Regions from separate parts of the Jeongeupia sacculi genome, predicted to be linked through region 3. Evidence: predicted binding sites of a transcription regulator. Region 3 holds the regulator's gene; each other region holds the start of a gene.
The links. Region 3 encodes sigma-54, which starts transcription at its own class of promoters, with help from an activator protein. Its sites were predicted from a motif close to CTGGCACGCTTCATGCTT; they were not measured.
Positions count from the first base shown of each region.

Region 1: a site for sigma-54 is predicted at 831-848, ahead of JLC71_RS04505 (nitrate/nitrite transporter). Genes of this name have one in related genera too.
Region 2: a site for sigma-54 is predicted at 1,381-1,398, ahead of JLC71_RS12650 (pilin). Genes of this name have one in related genera too.

Region 1 covers NZ_AP024094.1:953,475-955,736, forward strand. The annotation lists gene JLC71_RS04500 (CmpA/NrtA family ABC transporter substrate-binding protein) at 1-673, shown strand, start outside; gene JLC71_RS04505 (nitrate/nitrite transporter) at 1,002-2,204, shown strand; gene nirB (nitrite reductase large subunit NirB) at 2,218-2,262, shown strand, end outside.
Region 2 covers NZ_AP024094.1:2,649,814-2,652,075, forward strand. The annotation lists gene JLC71_RS12645 (phosphoethanolamine transferase) at 1-760, opposite strand, end outside; gene JLC71_RS12650 (pilin) at 824-1,306, opposite strand; tRNA gene JLC71_RS12655 (tRNA-Thr) at 1,581-1,656, shown strand; gene JLC71_RS12660 (nucleotidyltransferase family protein) at 1,796-2,122, opposite strand; gene JLC71_RS12665 (HI0074 family nucleotidyltransferase substrate-binding subunit) at 2,119-2,262, opposite strand, start outside.
Region 3 covers NZ_AP024094.1:3,140,812-3,143,073, forward strand. The annotation lists gene lptB (LPS export ABC transporter ATP-binding protein) at 1-237, shown strand, start outside; gene JLC71_RS15170 (RNA polymerase factor sigma-54) at 247-1,671, shown strand; gene hpf (ribosome hibernation-promoting factor, HPF/YfiA family) at 1,699-2,025, shown strand; gene JLC71_RS15180 (PTS sugar transporter subunit IIA) at 2,139-2,262, shown strand, end outside.

The DNA.
Region 1 (2,262 bases), 1.2 Mb from region 3:
GCTCGACGACGTGAAGTGCGTGGTGATTCCGCCGCCGCAAATGAGCGCTGCACTGGCGTCCGGCGTGCTCGACGGCTATTGCGCCGGCGAGCCGTGGCACGCGGTGGCCGAGGCCGAAGGTCATGGGCGCACGGTGATCCGCAGCGGCGAAATCTGGCCCGACCACCCGGAGAAAGTACTCGCGTGCCGGCGTGACTTCGTGACCCGTTGCCCGAACGCCGCGCGGGCGCTGACGATGACGCTGCTCGAGGCCTGCCGCTGGCTTGACGATCCGGGCCATCGCCGCGAAGCCGCCGGCTGGCTGTCCGGCCCCGGCTACGTCGGCCGCGGCAGCCAGCTGATCATGCCCCGGCTGTTGGGTGACTACGGCCGCTTGGGCGATACCGCACCCTTGATGCGTTTCTTTGGCGGCGGCAGCGTCAACTATCCCTATCTGTCGGACGGCCTGTGGTTCCTTAGCCAGTACCGGCGCTGGGGTTTGTTGCAGGGCGATATCGATCTGCTCGCCATCGCCCGCGGCATCAACCAGACCGCGCTGTACGACGAAGCCGCCTCAAGCCTCGGGGTGATGCAGCCCGCCAGCGCCATGCGCAGCAGTACGCTGATCGACGGCAAGGTCTGGGACGGTCGCGACCCGCAGGGCTATGCCGACGGTTTCGACATCCGCGCCTAGCCCTTGGCGGATGGGCGGCGCTGATGCGCCGATCGGTGATGTTGCAGTGCGCAAATGCTGTGCGCATGGCGTGCCGATTGCACCGATGCGGTGCACCAGGCCGGGGCGGTATGACCCGAAAAGCCAGCAAATCCCGAGCGTGAATGAAAACCGTGATCTGGCACGGCCTTTGCTGAAGATGAGGTGAGCGGCACAACGGCGTGCCGCTCACTGAATCAGAAGTGAAGGCCAACGGCGGTTTTCAGCTTCAAGGACAACGGCGTCCCTTCGCACCCCACGGTGCGGATGGACGCCGTTTTTGTTTTGCCATCGAGCTTGGGAGAGTGTCATGAACCGTTCCTTCTGGCGTGCCGGGCATACGCCGACGCTGTTTTCCGCCTTCCTTTATTTCGACCTCAGCTTCATGGTCTGGTATCTGCTCGGACCGATGCAGGTGCAGATTGCCGGCGATCTGAACCTCAGTACCCAGCAGCGCGCCTTGATGGTGGCGACGCCGATTCTGGCCGGGGCGATCCTGCGTCTGGTCATGGGCGTGTTGGTTGACCGGATCGGCGCCAAGCGCGCCGGGTTGATCGGTCAGCTCATCGTCATCGTCGCCTTGCTCACCGCCTGGCAGGTCGGTTTTTCGACCCTGACCGGCGCGCTGACGCTGGGGCTGTTCCTCGGTGTCGCCGGCGCGTCGTTCGCCGTCGCGCTGCCGCTGGCATCGCGCTGGTATCCGCCTGAGCATCAAGGCACGGCAATGGGCATCGCCGGCGCCGGCAACTCGGGCACCGTGCTTGCGGCGCTGTTTGCGCCGATGCTGGCGGTCGCCTTCGGCTGGCAGAACGTGTTTGGTCTGGCGTGCATTCCGCTGGTGATCACGCTGCTGGTCTATGCCCGCAATGCCAAGGATGCGCCGGGTGCCGCGCCGAAGAAAAAGCTTGCCGACTACCTGGCCGTGCTCGGTGAGAAAGATGCGTGGTGGTTCATGTTCTTTTACGCGATCACCTTCGGCGGTTTCGCAGGCTTTGCCAGCGCCTTGCCCGGTTACTTCCACGATCAGTTCGGCTTCGATGCCAAGACGGCCGGTTTGTACACCGCCGCCTGCGTGCTGGCCGGTTCGGTGATGCGCCCGATCGGCGGCGTGCTGGCCGACAAGGTTGGCGGCACCAAGTCACTGCTCGTCGTCTACACCGCAACGGCCTGCCTGATCGCCGCCGCCGGTTTCGGCCTTGGTGGCTCGGCGGGGGCGGTGACGTTGTTCATCGCCGCGATGCTCTGCCTTGGTGCCGGCAACGGCGCGGTGTTCCAGCTGGTGCCGCAACGCTTCGGCAAGGAAATCGGCGTCATGACCGGGCTGATCGGCATGGCCGGTGGCGTCGGCGGCTTCGCACTGGCGGCAAGCCTGGGCGCGATCAAGCAGGCGACCGGCGATTATTCGACCGGCCTGTGGTTGTTCGCCTGCATTGCCGCACTGGGCTGGATGAGCCTTGCCGGGGTGAAGCAACGGTGGCGCAGTGACTGGTCCGTCGCAGCCGCCCGCGTTTAAGGAGTGATTCAACATGAAAAAGCCAAAACTCGTCGTCGTCGGCAACGGCATGGCCGGC
Region 2 (2,262 bases), 490 kb from region 3:
CTCGTTGGTAACCATATAAAGACCACCTATCTTTCCGGCTTGACTCACCAATAATAAGTACAACAATCTGTTTTTCTGGGCCGATGTATTTTGGATTGAATTTGAATCCAGATTTTTCGTGAATCACATGCAACATGTTTCTCCGCTCATCCAAGTAGCTCAATAGCCTCATATAGATACCGGGAAAGAACGTGCTTTTAAGATCCAAGAACACATCATTCGATGTTTTTTCAGACAGTGCATCTGAAGCCGCATCGGAATTTTTGGGGAACATGGTTGCTTCATGCGCCAATGCCACACCGCCTAACGCACTGGTGCTGAGCAGCAGCAAGATCAGTCGCATCTTCTTGCTCACAGCAGGCCATGCTCTCGCCCATCGACATAACCAGATCACCCCGAACACCCAACATATGCAGATGACCAAGCCCAAGAACCCGCCCAAAGGGGACAAAAACTCTATGGTTTCCGCCAAATTGCTCTCGGCCAGAATTCCATACAGATGTGGCGAGCTTGGCTTTTGGTATAGCCAGATGTAGAGGAACTCAAATGGTGCAAGTAATAGTGCTGGCGCCAAAGCCCACACAAGGTATTTCCAGCGGCCAAGCACAGAAATAAAAAACAGGAATACAAACAGTGAGAGCGCCCATAGTGGGAATTCGCTAGATGTTGCATCAGAAGCCAAATATGTCGCCACGTTGGCAACGGCAAATACGGCAGCCACAACGATGCCGGCATACCGGGAAGCGGTGATCGACCCCAAGCCACCCTCCAGAATACGAAAAAGCCCTCCTTGAACAGGAGGGCTTTTAACAGAAAAATTAAGTTACGACGCAGAGGCGGAAGCCGAACCCGAACCTGCACTCATCTTTTTCACATATTCGACTGCAGCTTTGTTTGTTGAATCCGTAGAGGCCACCCACTTAATACTGGATTCGCCTTCAACCGGAGTCGCGATAAAGGTAATTTTATCGCCCACATCCACGCCAGTACCCAACGCTTTCAGGGTCAATTCGATTTTACCTTCCGTAGCAGAACCCGTAATCGTTGCAGCGCTGACTTCGTTGGTCGCAGCAAAGGTCGTGCCCTTATCGGTCAGTGCGGTAGCATCAGCCGGAAATGTGCCATCGGCCTGAAAAGCCTCGGACATTGCCAGCTTCAGCGGCTCGGCAGCCGAAACCGCGTTCGACATCTTGGCGCGGATCGTATAGTTCTGATACTGCGGAATCGCCACGGCGGCAAGAATACCGATGATCGCCACAACGATCATCAGTTCGATCAGGGTGAAGCCCTGTTGCATCTTTTTCATTTTGCTCATCTCCAACATCTTTGAGTGGGTAGGCTCGGTGGCCAACGCAGCCACTTGCCGCGTGCCAACTACATAAGCAAGGGCTGTGCCAGCTTCCGGCAATCCGCACATTTCTGCGTTCGGCCCTTGGTGTCGTGGCGGGTTTTCCGTATAATCCGGCCGGTTGCTGTTGCGATGCCGTAGGTAGCAACAGTACGAAAGCCAAGCGCAGCAAGGCTTTCCGCGGTGGGGCACTAGCCCGTCCGGACAGGATTCAACACAAGTTTCGGTTTTAGCCGGTGTAGCTCAGTTGGTAGAGCAGCGCATTCGTAATGCGAAGGTCGTAGGTTCGACTCCTATCTCCGGCACCACTTGAAGTGAAAAGGGCAGCTCCTCGGAGCTGCCCTTTTTGCTTTCCACCGTCCCGATGTGACGTTCTGCGGCACCTGTCCTCACCATTTGCGGCAAGCTTGGCCGGCCATGCGCGCAGCGCAGTGGCGGGCATGATGTTTAATCACCTGGTATCTCATCAGTGATCGGAAGCAGATCGGCGCGAATGCTATCCCGAAAGCGCGGGCTGGCATCGGCCCAGTCGAGCAGATCTACCTTGAACGGTAGCGGCGATTCGGTGAATGCTTCGTTCAGTGTCGCGAGCGCCGATAACGGCAATGCCTCGTCGCCCATGATAGCCAGATCAAGATCAGAAAATGGCCGTGCCGTGCCGCGCACGCGTGAACCGAATACGCAGACCTTCCGATCGGGCAGGTGTTGGGCAAGAATACGATAAATGATTTGCCACTGTTCCGGGCTGAGGTCGAGGCCGATTGGCACGGTCATGGCGTAGCAACGGTTCGCGCTTGCAAAGCCAGCAACAAGCCCCGTGCTTCTGCCAGAAAATCCGGTATCAGTATCAGAACCTGCTTGGCCTTGGCTTCATCGTAGGTATGGCTGGTGGTGCCACGCGCCTGACGAAATTC
Region 3 (2,262 bases):
CCGTTCGCCGGCGTCGACCCGATCGCGGTGATGGACATCCAGCGCATCATTCGCTTCCTCAAGGAACGCGGTATCGGAGTCCTGATTACCGACCACAATGTGCGCGAAACGCTGGGGATCTGCGATCGTGCGTACATCATCTCCGAAGGCTCGGTGATGGCCTCGGGCTTGCCGAGCGAAATCATCGCCGATGAACAGGTACGCAGGGTTTATCTCGGTGAACATTTCCGGATGTAAGGCGGGCGCATGAAGCAATCGCTGCAACTTCGCCTTTCGCAACAGCTCAATCTGACGCCGCAGCTGCAGCAGTCGATCAAGCTGCTGCAGTTGTCGACGCTTGATTTCCAACAGGAGGTCGAGCGCTTCCTGGCCGAAAACCCGCTGCTTGAGCGCGGCGAAGACAATCACGCCTCAAGCGAAGGCGAAGGTAGTGCCGAAGCGCCGACCGAGAACAGCAGCAGCGACGATGCGCCGGCGAGCGAGTCGGCGTTCGACAACGACGACTGGGGCTGGGAAGGCAGTGGCGGCGGCGCGCGTGGCAGCGGTGATGACGACGATGATTTCGACCCCGCCAGCAACATCGCCCGCGAGCTGACCCTGCGCGAGCATCTGCTGGCGCAAGCCGGGCTGCTGCCGATTCCGTTGCGGGATCGCGCCGCGCTGACCTGGTTGATCGACGCGCTCGACGACGACGGCTTTCTGACCCAGCCGCTTGAGGAAATCCTCGCGCTGTTGCCGGCGGAACTTGCCGGCGAGTTCGAGTTCGAATCCGATGACCTTGCGATTGCCCTGGCGCGGCTCAAGCAGCTCGAACCGCTGGGCGTCGGCGCGAAAGATATGGCCGAGTCGCTGGCTTTGCAACTGGCGGTCTTGCCACTCTCTGACGCACGTCAACTTGCGTTGGGGATTGTGCGGGACAGCCTCGATTTGCTCGCGGCACGGGACTACACTAGGTTGAAACGTCGCCTGAAATGCGATGAAACGGAGCTGAAGGCAGCGCAAGCGCTGATCGTCAGCCTGAATCCGCGGCCAGGCGCGCAATGGAGCGACGAATCGTCGCATTATGTTGTCGCTGATGTACTGGTCAGCAAGCTCAAGGGGCAGTGGCGAGTGCGCTTGAACGACGCGGCCAGACCCAAGCTCAGGGTCAATCGGATGTACGCCGATATCCTGCAACGCAGTGATGGCGGTTCGATGGCCCGCGAGTTGCAGGAAGCCAAATGGCTGGTCAAGAGTGTCCAGCAGCGTTTCGACACCATCCTGCGCGTCGGTCAGGCGATCGTTGATAAGCAAAGCGCGTTCTTTGAACATGGTGAAATCGCGATGCGGCCCTTGGTGCTGCGCGATATTGCCTCCGAGCTTGATCTGCACGAATCCACCGTTTCGCGGGTGACCACCCAGAAGTACATGCTCACGCCGCGCGGAATTTTCGAGTACAAGTATTTCTTCGGCAGCCATGTCGAAACCGAAGCCGGCGGGGAAGCTTCCGCTACTGCGATCAAGGCGCAGATTCGCCAGCTGATCCAGCAAGAGGACAAGCAAAAGCCTTTATCGGATAGTGCCATCGCTGATGCGTTGGCGGGGCAAGGGGTCGTGGTTGCGCGACGAACCGTTGCCAAGTACAGGGAGGCGATGCAAATCTCTCCCGTCAATCTGCGCAAATGCCTGTAACGGCGATTTACCTGAAGGAGAAGACCTATGAACCTCAATATCAGCGGCCATCACCTCGAAGTGACTCCGGCGATTCGTGATTACATCACGAGTAAACTCGACCGAATCACACGCCATTTTGACGCGGTGATCGAAGTGGGCGTCGTCCTGTCGGTCGAACGCCTGCAGCAGAAAATTGAGGCAACCGTGCATGTGCCGGGTAAGGCGATCCACGTGGAGGCAATTGACGAAGACATGTATGCCGCGATCGACGCGCTGGCCGACAAGCTTGACCGGCAGGTCGTCAAGCACAAGGAAAAACGGAATGATCACGATGGCGAGAGCATCCGCCGTCAGGTCGTAGCGGAGGAGTAAGTGTCCTTTTCCTGCCAACGGGAACCCGATAAACGGGTTCCCGTTTTTATTTATGCGCCGGCTGACGATACAATGATGCGCTTCGACGTTCCTCCTGCTCATGGATTCTCGCAATGAGCCTGATTTCCAAAATTCTGCCGACGCAAAATGTCTTTCTCGACATGGACGTTGGCAGCAAAAAGCGCGTATTTGAACAAGTCGGCATTCTGTTCGAAAACAGTCACGGCATTGCCCGTA